One region of the Microbacterium sp. ARD31 genome, then DNA from elsewhere that is predicted to be linked to it. Evidence: riboswitches for the same ligand, from Rfam matches in the RefSeq annotation. Region 1 holds a riboswitch; each other region holds the start of a gene.
What was found. A riboswitch is a leader RNA that binds a small molecule or an ion and turns the genes downstream of it on or off. The one in region 1 is predicted to bind glycine.
Positions count from the first base shown of each region.

Region 2: linked by a shared signal. The riboswitch ahead of Q9S36_RS07300 (glycine cleavage system aminomethyltransferase GcvT) and the one ahead of Q9S36_RS03660 (L-serine ammonia-lyase) in region 1 are both predicted to bind glycine.
Region 3: linked by a shared signal. The riboswitch ahead of gcvP (aminomethyl-transferring glycine dehydrogenase) and the one ahead of Q9S36_RS03660 (L-serine ammonia-lyase) in region 1 are both predicted to bind glycine.

Region 1 is NZ_JAUZVE010000001.1:713,218-720,170, reverse strand. Features, by position in the region: gene Q9S36_RS03670 (NrtR DNA-binding winged helix domain-containing protein) at 1-413, opposite strand, end outside; gene Q9S36_RS03665 (MarP family serine protease) at 555-1,727, shown strand; glycine riboswitch at 1,793-1,878, shown strand; glycine riboswitch at 1,879-1,972, shown strand; gene Q9S36_RS03660 (L-serine ammonia-lyase) at 2,047-3,411, shown strand; gene gcvT (glycine cleavage system aminomethyltransferase GcvT) at 3,423-4,541, shown strand; gene gcvH (glycine cleavage system protein GcvH) at 4,538-4,918, shown strand; gene gcvP (aminomethyl-transferring glycine dehydrogenase) at 4,972-6,953, shown strand, end outside.
Region 2 is NZ_JAUZVE010000002.1:121,002-127,954, forward strand. Features, by position in the region: gene Q9S36_RS07285 (hypothetical protein) at 1-830, shown strand, start outside; gene gcvP (aminomethyl-transferring glycine dehydrogenase) at 986-3,823, opposite strand; gene gcvH (glycine cleavage system protein GcvH) at 3,898-4,281, opposite strand; gene Q9S36_RS07300 (glycine cleavage system aminomethyltransferase GcvT) at 4,278-5,456, opposite strand; glycine riboswitch at 5,611-5,703, opposite strand; gene Q9S36_RS07305 (MarP family serine protease) at 5,757-6,932, opposite strand.
Region 3 is NZ_JAUZVE010000057.1:25,440-32,392, forward strand. Features, by position in the region: gene Q9S36_RS45245 (DUF881 domain-containing protein) at 1-836, shown strand, start outside; gene Q9S36_RS45250 (DUF1290 domain-containing protein) at 833-1,165, shown strand; gene Q9S36_RS45255 (DUF881 domain-containing protein) at 1,158-1,931, shown strand; gene gcvH (glycine cleavage system protein GcvH) at 1,998-2,384, shown strand; gene Q9S36_RS45265 (FHA domain-containing protein) at 2,484-2,996, shown strand; gene Q9S36_RS45270 (MerR family transcriptional regulator) at 3,000-3,740, shown strand; gene Q9S36_RS45275 (bifunctional nuclease family protein) at 3,775-4,242, shown strand; gene Q9S36_RS45280 (MerR family transcriptional regulator) at 4,490-5,059, shown strand; glycine riboswitch at 5,156-5,262, shown strand; gene gcvP (aminomethyl-transferring glycine dehydrogenase) at 5,379-6,953, shown strand, end outside.

The DNA of each region.
Region 1 (6,953 bases):
GCGTAGTCGACGATGTGGTTGTGGTCGAACGCGAGCGCCGGAAGGGCGGTCGCGTCGAACCACGCCACGTTGTGCTGCTCGGTCGCCCGGGCGATGTCCTCGCGCACGAGCGCCCAGTAGACGATCGACACGACGCGCCCGGGGGAGCGGCCGACGTCGCCGAACGCGTACAACTGCTCGAGGTAGCTGGGCGCGAGACCCGTCGTCTCGGCGAGGGTGCGCGACGCGGTGGCCTCGAGGTTCTCCGCGGGATCGACCCAGCCGCCCGGGAGCGCCCACTGACCCTCGTGGGGATCGCGGGTGCGGCGCACGAGGGGGAGCTCGATGCGCGCGTCGTCGGCCTCGCTCCGCAACCGGAAGATGACGGTCGAGACGGCGACGCCGATGGGGGGAGGGGAGGTTGTTCTTGTCATGGTGACCTTAACTGCCGAGGTCGATCTTAGAGTCGATATGACCAGAACCGCAACACGAACCGATTTCCCAGCAGCGGCGGCCTACGCTGATCGGGAGGAACCGCCGGCTCTCCCGGGCGGACTCGTCAAGGGAGGCCCGCCGTGCTCGTCGTCGACATCATCGTCGTGCTCGTGCTCATCGCCGCGCTGTTCGGCGGACTCCTGCGGGGTCTCGTGGCCACCGCCGGCACGCTCGTCGGCATCGTTCTCGGCGCCGTCGTCGCCGTGTGGCTCACCCCCGTCATCGCGCCCGCCTTCACGGGCTGGGAGTACCGCAGCCTCGTGCTGGCGATCATCGCCCTCGGCATCGTGGCCCTCCTCGCCGCGCTCGGGACGGCCGTCGGCAGACGCCTCCGCCGCGGCGTCGACCGCGCGCGGCTCGCCCCGCTCGACCGCATCCTCGGCGGCGTCGTGAACACCGCCGCGGCCGCCGTCGTGCTGCTGCTCACGAGCGGCGCGATCGTCGGCTCCGGGATGCCGGTGGTCGCCCCCGCCGTCGCGTCCTCCCGCGTCCTGGGCGCCCTCGACGCCCTCACCCCGCCGGCGGTCGATTCCGCGCTCGCCGAGTTCCGCGGCTTCATCGTCGACGAGGGCATCCCGCGCGTCGGGGAGCTCCTGGCGCCCGAGGTGGAGCCGACGGCGCCCCCCGTCTCGCTGGACGATCCCGCGCTCGAGCGGGCCGCGGCATCCGTCGCCCGCATCAGCGGCAACGCCTACGCGTGCGGTGCGTCGCTCACCGGGTCGGGGTTCGTCGCCGCGCCCGATCTCGTCGTCACGAACGCCCACGTCGTCGCCGGTGTCGACGAGCCGCTGGTCGAACTGCCGGGACGGGATGCCGAGGAGGGCCGCATCGTCTACTTCGACCCCATCGACGACCTCGCCGTCATCAGCGTCGACGGCCTCGACGCGGCACCGCTCGAGATCGTCGACCCGGTCGCGGCGGGGACCCCCGTCGCGGTCCAGGGCTACCCGCTGGGCGGTCCCTTCACGAGCAGTGCCGCCTACGTCCTCTCGGTCGGCAGCGCCGTCGTCTCCGACATCTACGAGGACAGCTCGCAGCCGCGCGAGATCTACGCCCTCGAGGCGAACGTGCGTCCGGGCAACTCGGGCGGTCCCCTCCTCACCGAGGACGGCGAGGTGGCGGGTGTGGTCTTCGCCCGCGGCCAGGATGACGCGACCCGCGGGTACGCCATGACGACCGCCGAACTGCGCCCCGCGCTCCAGGTCTCGCCGGGCGACGCGACCGTCTCCTCCGGCGCCTGCACGACGGACTGACCGGGCCGTATCGGCGCGGCGGGCCCCGGTGATAGGCTCGCGCTCACAACCGCACACCGGACCATCGCGTCTGCTCGGGAGAAGCCCTCGTGGCTGCCGAAGGAGCAATCCCTCCCCGGAATCTCTCAGGCCCCCGTACCGAGCCGACATGGTCACTCTGAAAAGCGGCACCCTCGTGGTGCCCGCCGACGGGGCAAGCGGGCATCGCCCGCGAAATCTCTCAGGCCGATGACAGAGGGGGAGGAACTCACCCGCATCCCGCTGCGCCGTCAGGAGTTCCGTTGTTCCCCTCACCTCACCCCTCCGCCGGGTCGACACGATGTCCCTGAGCATCGGCGTCTTCGACCTGTTCACCGTGGGCATCGGGCCGTCGAGCTCGCACACGGTGGGTCCGATGCGCGCGGCCGCCGACTTCGTCTCGCGCATCGACGCGGACCGTGCCGCGCGGGTGCGGGTCGACCTGTACGGCTCCCTCGCGGCGACGGGACGTGGCCACGGCACGCTGACCGCCGTGCTGCTGGGACTCGAGGGGCTGCAGCCGGAGGAGGTCCTCCCGGCCGAAGTCGAGGAGCGCACTGCCGCGATCGCCGAGGCGCGTCGCGTCCGGCTGGGCGGCACGGGCGACGTGCCGCTGTGCGAGGACGACATCGTCCTGCACCCGCTGACAATCCTGCCCGCGCACACGAACGGACTGCGGCTGCAGGCGTGGGACGAGGACGATGTGCTCCTCGACGAGGCCGTCTACTACTCGATCGGCGGCGGGTTCATCGTCCGCGACGGCGAGGCTGCCGGCACGGCGGATGCGGCGCCCGTGCCGTTCCCGTTCGAGACGGCGGCGGAGCTCCTGGCCCACTGCGAGCGCGAGGGCTTTTCGATGGCCGAGGTCCAGCGGCGCAACGAGCGGGTCTCCCGCACCGACGACGACATCGTCTCCGGCATCCTCCACCTCGCCGACGTCATGGTCGACAGCGTCGCCTCCGGGGCGGCGCGCGAGGGGATGCTGCCGGGCGGCCTGCGCGTGCCGCGGCGGGCTCCGGCCTGGCACGCGCGCCTGCGGCGCGACGACCCGACCGGCGACGATCCCGCGCTCTGGCAGGAATGGGTCAACTTCGTGGCCCTCGCCGTCAACGAGGAGAACGCGTCCGGCGGACGGATCGTCACGGCCCCCACGAACGGCGCGGCGGGCATCATCCCCGCCGTGCTCCACTACGCGACCCACTACGCCGCGCCGGCGCGCCCCCGCGAAGAGGTCGTCGTGCCGTTCCTGCTGACGGCCGCCGCGATCGGCGTCCTCTACAAGGCGCGCGCCTCGATCTCGGGCGCCGAGGTCGGCTGCCAGGGGGAGGTCGGGTCCGCGTCGTCGATGGCGGCTGCCGGACTCGCCGAGGTCCTCGGCGGAACGCCCCGGCAGGTCGAGAACGCCGCCGAGATCGCAATGGAGCACAACCTCGGCCTCACGTGCGACCCGATCGGCGGTCTCGTGCAGATCCCGTGCATCGAACGTAACGCGATCGCCGCGGCGAAGGCGATCAACGCCGCCAAGATGGCGCTGTGGGGCGACGGCACCCACCGCGTGTCGCTCGACGAGGTCATCGTGACCATGCGCGAGACGGGGCGGGACATGAGCAGCAAGTACAAGGAGACGGCGCTCGGCGGCCTCGCGGTCAGCGTCGTGGAATGTTGAGCGGAGACGGCATGACCGAGACCACGACCGAGCCGCGGCGATCGCCGCTGCACGAGCTGCACGAGCGGCTCGGCGCGTCCTTCACCGACTTCGGCGGCTGGCTCATGCCCGTCCGCTACACGTCGGACCTCGCCGAGCACCACGCGGTGCGCCGTGCGGCGGGGATCTTCGACATCTCGCACATGGCCGAGCTCCGCATCGAAGGGACGGATGCCGCGGCGTTCCTCGACCGCGCGTTGGCCGGCCGCCTGTCGACGATGAAGGTCGGCAAGGCGAAGTACTCCCTCGTCCTCGCCGCCGACGGCGGCATCGTCGACGACGTCATCGTGTACCGCATCGCCGACGGCGAGTTCCTCGTCATCTCCAACGCCGGCAATCGCGCCGAGGTCGCGGCCGCGTTCGCCGCCGTCGCGGCGGGCGACACGCGCATCAACGACATCACCGACCGGATGTCGCTCATCGCCGTGCAGGGCCCGGCGGCCCGCGGCATCCTCGAGTCGACCGCGGGCGTCGAGGGCGTCGAACCGGCGCTCGCGGACATGACCTACTACTCGTGGGCGCGTGGCTCGTTCCAGGGCCGCAGCCTCTTCGTCGCGCGCACCGGGTACACCGGTGAGGACGGCTTCGAGCTCATGGTGCCGAACGAGGTCGCCGAGGGCCTGTGGCAGGCCGTCACCGACGCAGGCCGCGACGCGGGGCTCGTCCCCGCCGGGCTCGCCGCGCGCGACACGCTCCGCCTCGAAGCGGGGATGCCGCTCTACGGCCACGAGCTATCGCGCGACATCGTGCCGGCACAGGCGGGGCTCGGCCGCGTCGTCGCCGCCGACAAGGAGGACTTCGTCGGCAGGGACGGCCTCGCCGCCCGCGACCTCGGCGAAGCGCCCGTCCTCGTCGGGCTCGTCGCCGACGGCCGCCGCGCCGGCCGTGCCGGCTACGCCGTGCTCGCGGGCGACGACATCGTCGGCGAGATCACCTCGGGAGCCCTCAGCCCGACCCTCGGCCATCCCGTCGCGATGGCCCTCGTCCACCCCTCGGCATCCGCTGAGGGCACCGCCCTGACCATCGACGTCCGGGGGACCCGCATCCCCGCGACCGTCACCGCCCTGCCCTTCTACCGGAGACAGAAATGACCGACCTGACCGCCCTGTCCTACACCGCCGAGCACGAGTGGATCGCCTTCGACGGCGACGTCGCGACCGTCGGGATCACCGACTATGCCGCCGAGAAGCTCGGTGACGTCGTCTTCGTCGAGCTGCCCGCCGTCGGCACGACCGTCACCGCGGGCGAGACCTGCGGCGAGATCGAGTCGACGAAGTCGGTGGGCGAGCTCTATGCCCCGCTGACCGGCGAGGTCGTCGAGATCAACGACGCCGTCGTGGACGACCCGTCCTCGGTCAACGCCGGCGCGTTCGACGCGTGGCTCGTCAAGATCCGCGTGGACGGCGCGCCCACGGGCGACCTCCTCGACCGCGACGCCTACGTCGCGCTGACGGGCGGCGAGGCGTGAGCTCGGCCTTCCGCGATCGCCACATCGGCACCGACTCGGCCGCGCAGGCCGAGATGCTCCGTGTCCTCGGGCGTCCGTCCGTCGACGACCTCATGGGCACCGCCGTCCCCGACGCGATCCAGGTCGCCGAGCGCGAGAGCATCATCCCGCCCGCCGCGACCGAGGCCGAGGCCCTCGCCGAGCTCCGCGACCTCGCGTCGCAGAACCGCTCGGCGCGAGCGATGATCGGCCTCGGCTACTACGACACGCTGACGCCGTCCGTCATCCAGCGGAACGTCCTGGAGAACCCGTCCTGGTACACGGCGTACACCCCCTACCAGCCCGAAATCTCGCAGGGCCGGCTCGAGGCGCTCATCAACTTCCAGACGATGGTGACCGACCTCACCGGGCTCGCGACGGCGAACGCGTCGATGCTCGACGAGTCGACCGCGGTCGTCGAGGGGATGCTGGTGGCCCGCCGGGCCTCGAAGTCCGCATCGAACGTGTTCCTCGTCGACGCGGACGCACTGCCGCAGACCAAGGCGCTGCTGCACCACCGCGCGGCCGCCGTCGGCGTCGAGATCGTCGAGACCGATTTCGCGGAGGTCCCCGAGGCCTTCGGTGCGTTCGTCCAGTACCCGGGCGCGACCGGGCGGGTCTGGGATCCCTCCGAGATCATCGCCGCCGTGCAGGCGCACAAGGGTCTCGTCGTCGTCGCGGCCGACCTGCTCGCTCTGACGCTGCTGCGTTCGCCCGGCTCGATGGGCGCCGACGTCGCCGTCGGCACGACGCAGCGCTTCGGCGTGCCGATGGGCTTCGGCGGTCCGCACGCCGGGTACATGGCGGTGCGCGCGGGGCTCGAGCGTCAGCTGCCCGGCCGTCTCGTCGGCGTGTCGATGGATGCGTCGGGAGCGCCGGCGTACCGACTCTCGCTGCAGACCCGCGAGCAGCACATCCGCCGCGAGAAGGCGACCTCCAACATCTGCACCGCGCAGGTGCTGCTTGCCGTCATGGCGTCGATGTACGCCGTGTACCACGGCCCCGACGGCCTGAAGCGGATCGCCGAGGAGACGACCGCCAAGGCGTCGCTGCTGCGCGACTGGCTCGTCCAGGCCGGCGCCGACGTGCTCCACGACGCTTTCTTCGACACCCTCGTGGTCCGCACGCCCGGGCGCGCCGAGGACGTCATCGCCGACGCGCGGCGCCGGGGCTACCAGCTCTGGTTCCGCGACAGCGATTCGGTCGGGGTCTCCGTCGACGAGACGACGACCGTCGCCGACCTGCAGGCCGTGGCATCCGTCTTCGGCGTCGACTCGTCGAAGGTGTTCGTGCCGCTGCGCGACCGGAACGCCCACCTGCCCGAGGCGCTCCGCCGCACAGACGACTACCTGACGCATCCGGTGTTCACGACGCACCGCTCCGAGACCGCCATGATGCGCTACCTCAAGCAGCTCGCCGACCGCGACTACGCACTCGACCGCGGAATGATCCCGCTCGGCTCGTGCACGATGAAGCTCAACGCGGCGACCGAGATGGCGGCCGTGTCATGGCCCGAGTTCGCACGGGTGCACCCGTGCGCCCCGGCGGACGACGTCGCCGGCTACCTCGTCATGATCGAGCAGCTCGAGGCGTGGCTGGCGGAGGTCACCGGGTACGACGCGGTCTCGCTGCAGCCGAACGCCGGCTCGCAGGGCGAACTCGCGGGCCTGCTCGCCATCCGCGGCTACCACCACTCCCGCGGCGACCTGCACCGCGACGTCTGCCTCATCCCGTCGTCCGCCCACGGCACCAATGCGGCATCCGCCGTCCTCGCCGGGATGCGGGTCGTCGTCGTCGCGTGCGACGAGGCCGGCAACGTCGACCTCGCCGATCTCCGCGCGAAGGTGGCGGCGAACGCCGACAACCTCGCGGCGCTCATGATCACGTACCCGTCGACGCACGGCGTGTACGAGCACGACGTCATGGACATCACCGGCGCGGTGCACGACGCCGGCGGTCAGGTGTACGTCGACGGCGCGAATCTCAACGCGCTGCTCGGGTTCGCCCGGTTCGGCGA
Region 2 (6,953 bases), on a different contig from region 1:
CGTGGCATCGCTATCTCGCCCGCGTGCACGCCGTCGCGCTGGTGACGCCGGATGCCGTCTTCTGCCTCGAGTCCGCCGCCGCACTCCAGGGGATGCCGATCTTCGGAGACCCGCGCACCGTTCACGTCGCCGTGACCGACTCGTCAGCGTCGCGTCTGGTGTCGGGGGTGAACACGCACCGTACGACGCTCGATCGCGACGTCGTCGAGGTCGGCGGCATCGCGATGACATCTGCGGCCGACACTGCCGTGGATCTCGGACGGCACCGGCATCCGGCCGTCGGGTTGGCCGCGGCCGATGCCGCGCTCCGGCTCGAGGCAGATCTGAGCCGAGAGGCCCTGCAGGGCGTGAACGAGGGTCGCCGGAGCAGTCGCGGCCGCAATCTGGCACGGTGGCCGCTCTCGCGCGCGACCGCCGATGCCGAGACAGCGCTCGAGTCTGTCAGCCGGGCGGTGATCGAGTGGCTCGGCTTTCCGCCCCCGGACCTGCAGGTCTCCTTCGTGTCGACAGACGACGTCGTCGACCGGTCCGACATGTTCTGGCCCGAGATCGGGCTCGTCGGCGAGAGCGACGGAGACCTGAAGTACGACGGTCGGTACGGCGACGCGCGCGCCGTGCTTCGCTCCCAGTCCGAACGCGACCGGCGCCTACGCGCGCAGCCGCGGGTGCGCAGTCTGGTGCACTGGGGGTGGGCCGATGCGACGCGCGTGGACTCGTTGCGCAGCATCCTCATCGGTGTCGGTCTGCGTCAGCGGGAGCCGGAGCATCCGGCGCACCTGTCCTCGCTGCGCCGGGCGCTCGCGCCGCATCCGCCGCACCGCACCGCGTGACCCTCCCGTCCCTGCCCCGCGCCCCTGCCCCGCGCCCCTCCCCCGCGCCGGTCCGCGAAAGTACATCTGGCGGACGAAACCCCGGGTGCACCCCGCACCCTCGTCCGCCAGATGTACTCTCGCGGTCGAGGGGCACGACCGAGGGCCGGCGAAGACTAGGCGAAGGCCTCGATCGGGGGGCAGGCGCACACGAGGTTGCGGTCGCCGTAGGCCTGGTCGATGCGGCGGACCGGCGGCCAGTACTTGGTTCGTACGAGCGAGCGCACGGGATAGACCGCCTCGGCACGGGTGTACGGATGCGTCCATTCGCCCTCGATCGCCGCCGACGCGGTGTGCGGGGCGTTCACCAGGGGGTTGTCGTCCGCCGGCCACTCCCCCGCGGCGACCCGCGACGCCTCGGCGCGGATCGCGATCATCGCCTCGACGAAGCGGTCGATCTCGCCCAGGTCCTCCGACTCGGTGGGCTCGACCATGAGGGTGCCCGCCACGGGGAACGACATCGTCGGCGCGTGGAAGCCGTAGTCGATGAGCCGCTTGGCCACGTCGTCGACGGTCACACCCGTCTCCTCCCGCAGCGGCCGCAGGTCGAGGATGCACTCGTGCGCGACCAGCCCGCCCTCGCCGGCGTACAGCACCGGGTAGTGGTCCTTCAGCCGGAAGGCGATGTAGTTCGCCGCGAGCACGGCGGCAGCCGTCGCATCGCGCAGCCCGTCGACGCCCATCATCCGCACGTACGCCCACGAGATGGGCAGGATGCCGGCCGAGCCGTGCGGCGCTGACGAGACCGGTCCGCCCTCGAACACTCCCCCGGCGTGGTCGCGACGCTGCGCGAGGGGGTGGCCGGGCAGGTGCGGCGCGAGGTGCGCCTTCGCCGCCACCGGACCGACACCCGGACCGCCCCCGCCGTGGGGGATCGCGAAGGTCTTGTGCAGATTCAGGTGCGACACGTCTCCGCCGAGGTCGCCGAAGCGGGCGTACCCCAGCAGCGCGTTCAGGTTCGCCCCGTCGACGTACACCTGCCCGCCGGCGTCGTGCACGGCCTGGGTGATCTCGAGCACGTCGTGCTCGTACACCCCGTGCGTCGACGGGTAGGTGATCATGAGCGCCGCGAGCGACGTCGCGTGGGCGGCGATCTTCGCCCGCAGGTCGTCGAGGTCGACGTTGCCGGCCTCGTCGCAGGCGACGACGACGACCTTCATGCCCGCGAGCACCGCCGAGGCGGCGTTCGTGCCGTGCGCCGAGGACGGGATGAGGCACACGGTCCGGTCGGTGTCGCCGTTGGCGCGGTGATACCCGCGGATGGCGAGCAGGCCCGCGAGCTCGCCCTGCGACCCGGCGTTGGGCTGCAGCGAGACGGCGTCGTACCCCGTCACCTCGGCGAGCCAGACCTCGAGCTGCTCGATCATCGCGAGATACCCGCGCACATCCGCCTCGGGGGCGAACGGGTGCACGCGCGAGAACTCCGGCCACGACACCGCCGCCATCTCTGTCGCGGCGTTGAGCTTCATGGTGCACGAGCCGAGCGGGATCATGCCGCGGTCCAGCGCGTAGTCGCGGTCGGCCAGCTGCTTGAGGTAGCGCATCATCGCCGTCTCGGAGCGGTGCGAGCTGAACACCGGGTGCGTGAGGAACGCCTCGTCGCCGCGCCGCAGCTGCGCCACGACACCGGCCAGAGCGGATGCCGCACCGTACGGCACGGCGCGCTCGCCCTGTTCGCCGCCGCCCGACACCTCGGCCTCGGGCAGGCCGAACGCCCAGGCGATCGCGGCGAGGTCCTCGGCCGTCGTGGTCTCGTCCACCGATACGCCGACCGTGGCGTCGTCGGCCCAGAACAGCTGGTACCCGCGCTCCCGTGCGCGCTCGATGACCCGTCGCGCAGGGCCCGGGGTCGACACCCGGATCGTGTCGAAGAACGCGTCGGTGCGCAGCGAGAGCCCGTAGGAGCGCAGCCGATCGGCGAGGGCCTCGGCCTTCTGCGCCACCTCCGTGGCGATGCGGGTGAGGCCGTCCGGCCCGTGGTAGACCGCGTACATGGCGGCCATGACGGCCAGCAGCACCTGCGCCGTGCAGATGTTGGACGTGGCCTTCTCGCGGCGGATGTGCTGCTCGCGGGTCTGCAGTGACAGCCGGTAGGCGGGGTGACCCTCGGCGTCCTGCGAGACGCCGACGAGTCGGCCGGGCAGCTGGCGCTCGAGCCCCTGGCGGACGGCCATGTACCCGGCGTGGGGTCCCCCGAAGCCCAGGGGCACGCCGAAGCGCTGGGTGGTGCCGACGGCGACGTCGGCACCGAACGAGCCGGGCGAGCGCAGCAGTGTGAGGGCGAGCAGGTCGGCGGCGACCACGGCGAGCCCGCCGGCGACGTGCGCGGCGTCCACGACGCCACGGGGGTCCCAGACCTCGCCGGATGCGCCGGGATACTGCACGAACACGCCGAACAGCTCCTCGGGCAGCGTCGCTCCGCGCGCGAGGTCGCGCTCGACGATCTCGATGCCCAGGGCCGCGGCCCGGTGCACGAGCAGCGCCTTGGTCTGCGGCAGCGCGTCGGCGTCGACGACGAACACGTTCGAGGCCGCCTTCGATGCACGGCGGGCCACCAGCATCCCCTCGACGACGGCCGTCGACTCGTCGAGCATCGACGCGTTGGCCGTGGCGAGTCCGGTGAGATCGGTCACCATCGTCTGGAAGTTGATGAGCGCCTCGAGCCGCCCCTGCGATATCTCGGGCTGGTACGGGGTGTAGGCGGTGTACCACGACGGGTTCTCGAGCACGTTCCGCGCGATCACCGACGGGGTGAACGTGTCGTAGTAGCCCAGCCCGATCATCGGCCGGGCGACGCGGTTCTGCGAGGCGAGCGCGCGCAGCTCGGCGAGGGCCTCGGCCTCGGTCGCGGCGGCCGGGATGTCGCTCGTCGAGCGGGCGTCCACCTGGATGGATGCCGGAACGGCGCGTCGCACGAGGGCGTCGACGTCTTCGTAGCCGAGGGCGTCGAGCATGACGCGCTGCGCGTCGGCGTCGAGGCCGATGTGCCGGGCGGCGAAGGTGCCGCCCGCGACCGATCCGGGCCCGCTCACGCGTCCCCGCCGGTGAGTTCGACGTAGGCGGCACGATCCATGAGACCCTCCACCGCGGTCGGGTCGACGGTGATCTTCAGCAGCCACCCGTCCCCGTAGGGAGACGAGTTCACCAGCGAAGGGTCGTCGACGGCGGCGTCGTTCGTCTCGGCGACCTCGCCGGTGAGCGGTGCGTACAGTTCGCCGACGGACTTCGTCGACTCGATCTCGCCGCACACCTCGCCCGCCGTGACGGCCGATCCGGTGGACGGGAGCTCCACGAACACCACGTCGCCGAGCTTGTCGGCGGCGTAGTCGGTGATGCCGACCGTGGCGGTGGTGCCGTCGAGGGCCACCCACTCGTGCTCAGCGGTGTACTTGAGGCTGTTGAGATCGGTCACTTCTTCCTCCGGTAGAAAGGCGGGGCGGTCACGGTCGCGGGGATGCGGGTTCCGCGCACGTCGAGATACAGCACGGTGCCGGCGGCGGATGCCGCGGGGGCGACGAAGGCCATGGCGATGGGGTGGCCGAGGGTCGGGCTGAGCGCGCCGGAGGTGACCTCGCCGACGCGCGACGCGTCCGGCGCGTCCCCGTCGAAGACGCCGTACCCGGCGCGTCCGGCTCGGCGCCCCTCGGCGACGAGCCCGACGAGGACGGGCGCGTCCGTGAGGTCGCGCCCGGCGAGCGCGGCCTTGCCGACGAAGTCGTCCTTGTCCGTCACGACGACCCGGCCCAGGCCCGCCTGGGCGGGGGCGATGTCGCGCGTCAGCTCGTGGCCGTAGAGCGGCATGCCGGCCTCGAGGCGCAGGGTGTCGCGCGCGGCCAGGCCCGCCGGCACCAGCCCGAGCGGTTCGCCGGCGCGGAGCAGGGCGTCCCAGAGCGCCTCGGCACGGGTGACGGGCACGAGCAGCTCGAAGCCGTCCTCGCCGGTGTAGCCGGTGCGGCACACGAGCACACCGGTCTCGTCGAACGACGCGCTGGTCGTGGCGTAGTACGGCACGTCTGCGAGCGGTCGCTGCCACCCCGTCAGCTCGGGCGTCGCCTCGAGGACCGCCCGTGCCGCCGGACCCTGCACGGCGAGCAGGCCGTAGCCATCCGAGACGTCCTCGACGCGGGCATGCGTGCCGGGGATGAACGCGAACGACCCGTCCTGGCCGGTGAGGGGCGGCGGCGGCGGGAACATCGCCACCCGCTCGGCGAGGGCTTCGGCGACCGCGTCGCGATTGCCCGCGTTGGCGATGACGAGGTAGCGGTCGTCGGCGAGGCGGTAGACGATCACGTCGTCGATGATGCCGCCGTCGGCCGCCAGCACGAGCGAGTACTTCGCCCTGCCCTCGGCGAGCGCCGAGAGCCGGCCGGCGAGCGCGTAGTCGAGATACGCCCCGGCGTGCGTGCCGGTGACGAGGAACTCCGCCATGTGCGAGATGTCGAACAGTCCCGCGCTCTCGCGGACGGCCTTGTGCTCGGCCAGGTCGGACGAGTAGCGCACCGGCATGAGCCAGCCGCCGAAGTCCGTGAACGAGGCGCCGAGCGCTTCGTGGCGCCCACGCAGCGGCGTGGAGCGAGGGTCTGGCATGAGTTCTCCCGTCGGTCGGGCAGGCGCGGGTCCGCGCCTATCGAACTCCCCCTCTGTCATGGGCCTGAGAGTTTCGCATCGGCATCCGTTCGTCAAGGGGATGCCGGTGCTTTCACCGTCGGCGGATGTCGAAGACATCTCTTTCCAGAGTGGCCCGACCTCAGCGGTACGCGTACCTGAGAGATTGGCGGGGAGGCTTGCTCCTTCGGTGCCCGGCGTAGTGCCGGGGCTCTCCCGCAGAGGTCATCGAGCCGGTTCTGTTGCTGTTCAGTTGCGGGGCCAGCATAGCGCCCCCGACCGTCACGACGTGCAGGCGCCCGTGGACACCGGCTGCTCGAACGCATCCGCCTGGGCGAGGACGGGCAGCAGCTCGGCCGTCGTCATCGCGTAGCCGACCTCGCGGCCGTCGTCCGCCCGCGCGAACACCACGCCGGCGACGTCGCCGTCGGTGGTCAGCAGCGGGCCGCCGGAGTTGCCCGGCACGACCTGCGCCTGCAGCGCGTAGATCTCGCGTGGGGCGCTGGCGTCCTCGTAGATGTCCGGCACGGGCGCCGAGGTGGCGGACAGGACGCGGGCGGGGCCCGACGAGAACGGGCCGCCGTACGGGTAGCCCTGCACGACCGCCGACGCACCCGGCTCCAGCGGTTCGGTGATGCCGAGAGCGGCCGCATCCAGATCGTCGATCTCGATGACAGCGAGGTCGTCGACCGGATCGAAGTAGACCACGCGGCCCTCGCGGGCGGCGCGGCCGGGGAGCTCGACCACCGGTGCGTCGACCCCTGCCACGACGTGCGCGTTGGTCACGACGAGGTCGGGAGCCGCGACGAACCCGCTGCCCGTGGAGCTCGTCCCGCAGGCGTACGCCACGCCCGAGATCAGTCCGACCGAGGCCGCTGCGGCCTCGAGACGCGGTGAATCCAGCGCGATGGCCGGCAGGGGTCCGGTCTCGGTCTCGGGGGCGAGGAGACCGCCCAGTCGTGGAATGCCCTCGTCGAGGACGGCGGCCCGCAGCTGCGCGAGCGTGGTCTGCACGGGCCGGGGGGTCAGCGAGTCGATCGTGCGCAGCACCGTCGATGAGCCGATCGCGGGCGCCACCACCGGCATCCCAGTCGCGACGAGTCCCTGCCCGACGAACGAGGCGGCGAGCGCGGCGATGACGACGCTCGCGGCGCCGCCGAGGAGGCGCTCGAAGCCGCGGAGGGGGGTGCGGTCGACGCCGCGCCGCAGGGCCATGCCGATGCCGCCGCCGATCGCGATGCCGACCACCAGGAGCAGCAGGGTGCCGCCGATGACGACGAGGGGCCGCCACTGCTGAGTGGGCAGGGCGTCGTTGACCAGTGGGATGGCCCAGAGGGCGGCGAACGCGCCGCCGACGAGACCCAGCAGGGATCCGAGGCTGGCGAGCAGCCCGCGCTGGAGACCTGCCAGCAGAGCGACGACGAGGATGACGATCAGAACGATGTCGATCACCTGCACGGGGGCTCCTTCCGGGGAGGG
Region 3 (6,953 bases), on a different contig from region 1:
ACGTCACCACCCCGCTGCTGACGCTCATCACGGCGCGGTCCATGGACGAGGACTACGCACACGTCGCCCAGCAGCGCGCGGCCGCGGGGGAGGAGCCCGTGCAGGGACGTCGTCCCCACTGGATCAGCCTCGTCGCCGTGGCGGCGCTCGGCATCATGGGGGCCGTGGTGGCCGCCCAGACCGATCGCGAGGCCGAGGTCAACGAGCTGAGCCGGGCCGCGCTGGTCGAGCAGATCGACTCCAAGCGTGACCAGGTGCGCGACCTGCAGGCCCGGGTTGCGGCGCTGACCCGGTCCAACCAGGCGGTGGCCAGCAGCAACACGCGCATCCAGGGCCAGCTCGACGACCTCGAGTCCCGCGTGCGACGCGCGGAGCTGAACACCGGTTTCGCGGCCGTGCACGGCCCGGGGGTCCGCATCACCGTCGACAACCGCCCCGGCGTCGACGTCGACAGCGAGATCCGCGACGAGGACCTCGCCTTCCTCGTCGACGGGCTGTGGGAGGCCGGCGCCGAGGCCATCGCCGTCAACGACCAGCGGCTCAACGTGCTGGGCGGCATACGCAACACCAACCGCGCGATCCACGTCAACGGCCGCCCGGTGAACGCGCCCTACGTCATCTCGGTGATCGGCGACAACAAGACGCTGCAGGCGCGACTGCTGCAGACCAGCCAGGGCCAGGAGTGGTTCGCCCTCGTCAACGGGCTGGACTTCGTCTACTCCGCCCAGAATGTCGACGACATCAGCCTGCCGGCTGCGCCGGAGCCGGACCTCCGTGATGTGATCGAGCTCAACGCCGATCCGGACGGCCAGACCGAGGAGGGGAGCGCCCCGTGATTGCCGCCCTGGGACTGCTGCTCGGCATCATCGCCGGCCTGGTCTTCGCGCCCGACGTGCCGCTGAGCCTCCAGCCCTACCTCCCGATCGCCGTGGTCGCGGCCCTCGACGCGGTCTTCGGCGGCCTGCGCGCCTATCTCGACGGCATCTTCGACGACAAGGTCTTCGTCGTGTCGTTCGTCAGTAACGTGGTCATCGCCGCGGCGATCGTCTACCTCGGCGACCAGCTCGGCGTCGGTGCGCAGCTGACCACCGGCGTCATCGTCGTGCTCGGCATCCGGATCTTCTCCAACGTCGCCGCCATCCGGAGGCACGTGTTCCATGCCTGACAGCACCACGCGCGTGCCCCAGGGGTCCGGTCCGCCGCAGCCGCAGGACCGCGGGCGCGAGCGGCTGCGCACGGCGCTGGTCAAGCCGTCGCGGCGCCAGGTGGTGGTCGGGGTGCTGCTGGCCGTGCTCGGGTTCGCGTTCGTGGTGCAGGTGCGTGACACCAAGGCCAACGACACCTACGCCGGCCTGCGCGAGAGCGAGCTGATCCAGGTGCTCGACGGACTCACCGGCACCGCCGAGCGCGCGCGGCGGGAGGTCGACCGCCTCGAGACCCGCCGCGACGAGCTGCAGGACGAGACGCGAGCCCGCTCCGCGGCCCTCGACGAGGCCGAGCAGCGGGTGCGCACGCTCAACATCATCGCCGGGCTCGTCCCGGTGTCCGGACCGGGCCTGCGGGTCACCATCACCGAGTCGACCAGCAGGGTCGCGGTCGGGTCGCTGCTCGACATGGTGCAGGAGCTCAGGACCGCGGGCGCGGAGGCGATGGAGTTCAACGACGAGATCCGCCTCGGCGCCGACAGCTCCTTCGAGAACGCCGTCGGCGGGATCGAGCTCGACGACCAGCTGCTGGAGCCGCCGTACGTCCTCGACGTGATCGGAGACCCGCACATCCTCAGGACCGCGCTCACCTTCTCCACCGGCCCGGTGGAGACGTTCGCCGAGGACGGCGCGACGGTGGACATCGAGGAGCTCGAGTCGGTGGAGGTCACGAGCGTCCGCGAGGCCCGCCGACCCGAGTACGCCGAGCTCGGCACGGGACAGTAACCTGCGCCACAATCGACTCCAGCAGTCCAGCCGTCCCGCCAGCCGTTCCGTCACAGAGGAGCCATCGTGTATCCGGAGAACCTGAAGTACACCAGCGAGCACGAGTGGGTCCGTTCGCCCGGCGAGAGCGAGGGCTCGGTCCGCGTGGGGATCACCGACTTCGCCCAGGACGCGCTCGGCGACATCGTGTACGTCTCCCTGCCGCAGGTCGGCGACCAGGTGACCGCGGGCGACACCTGCGGCGAGCTCGAGTCCACCAAGTCGGTCAGCGACATCTACGCGCCCGTCACCGGTGAGGTCGTGGCCACCAACGGCGCGCTCGACCAGACGCCCGAGCTGGTCAACAGCGACCCCTACGAGGCGGGCTGGCTCTTCGAGGTCAACGTCGCCGACCCCGCCCAGGTCGACGGCCTGCTCGACGCGGCGGCCTACCAGGCCGGACTCGACGGCTGATCCGCCGCGACGCCCCAGCCAGGGGCTGGTAGGTTCGGGGCAACCGTCAACCTCAACCCTCGGCTGAGGGTTCAGTGTCGATCCGTCGAGGGAGTTTCCATGCCGTTCTGCACCGCCTGTGGCAAGCAGAACCCTGACGATGCGCGCTTCTGTGCCCAGTGCGGCACCAAGCTGCTCGGTGGGGAGGACACCGGCGCGTCGCCGGTGGAGAGCACCGCCACGATCACCTTCGGCGTGCCGGACCAGCGCGAGTCCTCGGACCGCCAGCTGAGCCCGGTCGACGCCGCCGCCGTGGACGCGTTGCCCGCCGGCCATGCGCTGCTCGTCGTGCAGCGTGGTCCGAGCGCCGGGTCGCGGTTCCTCCTCGACACCGACGTGGTCGGGGCCGGTCGCCACCCCGACAGCGAGATCTTCCTCGACGACGTCACCGTGTCCCGCCGGCACGCAGAGTTCCGCCGGTCCGGCACGGGCTACTCGGTCAGCGACGTCGGCAGCCTCAACGGCACCTACGTCAACCGCGACCGCATCGACTCCGTCGAGCTCAACGACGGCGACGAGGTCCAGATCGGCAAGTACCGCCTCGTCTTCTTCTCCTCCCACCCGGACAGCTGATCCGTGAGTGCCTCGACGCCTGCGAGCTCGGGTCGCGGCGCCCGCTTCAACATCGGGCAGGTCCTCGACCAGCTGCGGCCCGACTTCCCCGGGGTGACCATCCCCAAGATCCGCTTCCTGGAGGACAAGGGCCTGGTCAAGCCCGAGCGCACCGCCGCCGGCTACCGCAAGTTCTCCGGCGACGACGTCGCGCGGCTGCGCTACATCCTGCTGATGCAGCGCGACCACTACCTCCCGCTGAAGGTGATCGGTGACCACCTCGACGCGATCGACCGGGGACTGGAGCCGCCGCCGATCGAGTCGGTGGTGCCGACCGTGCCGAAGGTCGCCCTCAGCGCCGACGGCCTCCCCAGCCCCGAGTCGTTCCGGCGCACCAGCGAGCTGCGGCTCTCACGCCGCGAGCTGCTCAAGGTCGCCGACATCTCCGAGGACCTGCTCGCCCAGCTCGAGCAGTACGGCCTGGTGAGCGCCCGCACGGGCACCGGGCACTTCGACAGCGACGCGCTCGTCGTTGCGCAGACCGCGCGGGAGCTGGCCGACTTTGGCTTCGAGCCGCGCCACCTGCGCGCGTTCAAGACGGCCGCGGACCGCGAGGTCGGCCTGGTCCAGCAGGTCGTCGCGCCCCTCGCCCGGGGCCGCGACGCGGCCGCGCGGGGGCGCGCCGAGGACGCCACCTCGGAGATCGCCGCCCTCTCGGTCCGCCTCCACGCGACCCTCGTCAAGATCGGCCTCGACCGCGCCTGACGCGCCCCTCACCGCACGTGAGTAGGGTGGGGACATGCGGGAAATGGACGTCGTGGGTGTCCGTGTCGAGATGCCTTCCAACCAGCCCATCGTGCTGCTGCGCGAGGTGACGGGGGAGCGCTACCTGCCGATCTGGATCGGAGCGGTCGAGGCCACGGCCATCGCCTTCGCCCAGCAGGGCGTCACCCCACCGCGCCCCCTGACGCACGACCTGATGCGCGACGTGCTCGCCGCCACCGGGCAGCGCCTCGACGAGGTGCGCATCGTCGACATGCAGGAGGGCATCTTCTACGCCCAGCTCGTCTTCGACGGCGGCGCCGAGGTGGGCGCCCGCCCGTCCGACTCCATCGCGCTCGCCCTGCGCACCGGCACCCGGATCGTGTGCGCGGAGTCGGTGCTCGAGGAGGCCGGGCTCGCCGTGCCGGCCGAGCAGGAGGACGAGGTCGAGCGCTTCCGCGAGTTCCTCGACCACGTCTCGCCGGACGACTTCGAGTCCCACTGACCCCAGCGCCAACACTCACCCTCAGGTTGAGGTTGAGGGTTGCGACACGCCGCGGGCGTGGATGGACAAGCCGGAGCGACGGGCTTACCGTGAACTGTCTTCGTTGTAACTCCACCGCTGTGGTTGCCCCGTCCGCGGGACGCCCCAGTGGATCCTTCCCCCCAGGAGTTACCGCACAACGGAGGAACTGACCTGGAGGGTCGCTGTGGGTAGCAACGAGAACGACCAGGGCGCGGACGCCGCCCAGATCACCGCTGCGGCGGAGGCCGCCGAGCTCGCCGAGGAGCAGGGCCTGCTCTTCGACGACGACGTCTCGCCGCTGCCCAGCGACACCGGCTACCGCGGTCCCACCGCGTGCAACGCCGCCGGCATCACCTACCGCCAGCTCGACTACTGGGCCCGCACCGGTCTGGTCGAGCCCAGCGTGCGCGGTGCCGCCGGCTCCGGCTCGCAGCGGCTCTACTCCTTCCGCGACATCCTCATCCTCAAGGTGGTCAAGCGGCTGCTCGACGCCGGCATCTCGCTGCAGCAGATCCGCACCGCGACCGCCCACCTGCGCCAGCGCGGCACCGACGACCTGACCCGCGTGACCTTGATGAGCGACGGCGCCTCGGTCTACGAGTGCACCAGCAACGACGAGGTCATCGACCTCCTCCAGGGTGGTCAGGGTGTCTTCGGCATCGCGATCGGCGGGGTCTGGCGCGAGATCGAGGGCACCCTGGCCGAGCTCCCGAGCGAGCGTGCCGCCGAGGAGCCCGCCGCCCCGGTCGCCGGCGACGAGCTGGCCGCGCGGCGCGCCGCCCGCCAGACCGGCTGACAGACCACTCCCACCGCACGATCCTCCGACGAAGCCGCCCGCGACACCGGGCGGCTTCGCCCATTTGTGTTGCGTATCGCTAAACTCGTGGTGCCGACATCCCGCACGGGAGAGTCGTCGCGCCCGGTCGTGAGGCCGGGCCGGTGCGCCGAAGGGGCAATTCCTCCCCGGAACCTCTCAGGCACCAGGACCGTGCGGGTTGGCACTCTGGAGGCCTCCTGGCCGACAGAGGGGGAGGTCCAGCCAGTGACCTCTGGGAGACTCCGTGACGGACGCCACCTCCAGCCCCTCGACCGGTCCCGCGACCGGCCCCGCGTCGGTGACCGACGCCAGCGCCCTGGGGGAGTTCGTGCCCCGGCACATCGGCCCTGACGACGCCGCGATCGCGCACATGCTCGCCGCCGTGGGCCACGAGTCGCTCGAGTCGCTGATGGCGGCCGCCGTCCCCGGGGGGATCCGCACGGCTGCGGCCCTCGACCTGCCGGACCCGCTCGACGAGGAGGCCACCGCCCGCGCGCTGCGCACGCTGGCCTCGCAGAACCGCCCGGCCGAGGCGATGATCGGCCTGGGCTACCACGGCACGATCACGCCCCCGGTGATCCGCCGCAACGTGCTGGAGGACCCCTCCTGGTACACCGCGTACACGCCGTACCAGCCGGAGATCTCCCAGGGCCGCCTCGAGGCGCTGCTGAACTTCCAGACCGTGGTCGCCGACCTGACCGGCCTGCCCACCGCCAACGCCTCGCTCCTCGACGAGGGCACCGCCGCCGCCGAGGCGATGACGCTCGTGCGCCGTGCGCAGCGCACCGCGGCCGGCCCCTTCGTGATCGACGCCGACGCCCTGCCGCAGACCATCGACGTGGTCCGCACGCGCGCGGAGGGGATGGGCATCGAGGTGGTGGTCGCCGACCTGGCCGCCGGCCTCCCCGAGGGCGACCTGTGCGGCGTCCTCGTCCAGTACCCCGGCGCCTCGGGTGCCGTGGCCGACCCCCGTCCCGTGATCGAGGCGGCCCACGAGCGCGGCGCGCTGGCCGTGGTGTCGGCCGACATGCTCGCCCTGGCCCTGCTGGAGGCCCCGGGCACGTTCGGCGCCGACGTCGTCGTCGGCTCGTCCCAGCGCTTCGGCGTACCCCTCTTCTACGGCGGACCGCACGCCGGGTTCATGTCCGTCTCGGCCGGCCTCGAGCGGCACCTGCCCGGCCGGCTCGTGGGCGTCTCGGTGGACGCCGAGGGCCGTCCGGCGTACCGCCTCGCGCTCCAGACCCGCGAGCAGCACATCCGCCGCGACAAGGCGACCTCCAACATCTGCACGGCGCAGGTGCTGCTCGCCGTCGTCGCCTCGATGTACGCCGTCTACCACGGCCCCGAGGGCCTGCGCCGGATCGCGCAGCGCACCCACGACCACGCCTCCCGCATCGCGGCTGCCCTGCGGGCCGGGGGAGTGGAGGTCGTCAACGACACCTGGTTCGACACGCTGACCGTGGCGGTGCCGGGCCGCGCCGGCGACGTCGTCGCGGCTGCGCGCACCATGGGACTGCACCTGCGCCTGATCGACGACGACCACGTCGGCCTCTCGACCAGCGAGCGCACCTCGGCGTCGACCGTCGCCGCGGTGCTGCGCTCCTTCGGGGTCGCCGCCGTGGACGAGGCCCCGGCAAGCGGGCTGCCCGAGGAGCTGCACCGCACGACGGACTTCCTCACCCACGAGGTCTTCCACGCCCACCACAGCGAGACCCAGATGCTGCGCTACCTGCACAAGCTCTCGGGCCGCGACTACGCACTGGACCGCGGCATGATCCCGCTCGGTTCGTGCACCATGAAGCTCAACGCGACCACCGAGATGGAGCCGGTCAGCCTGCCCGGGTTCGCCGACCTGCACCCGTTCGCCCCGGCC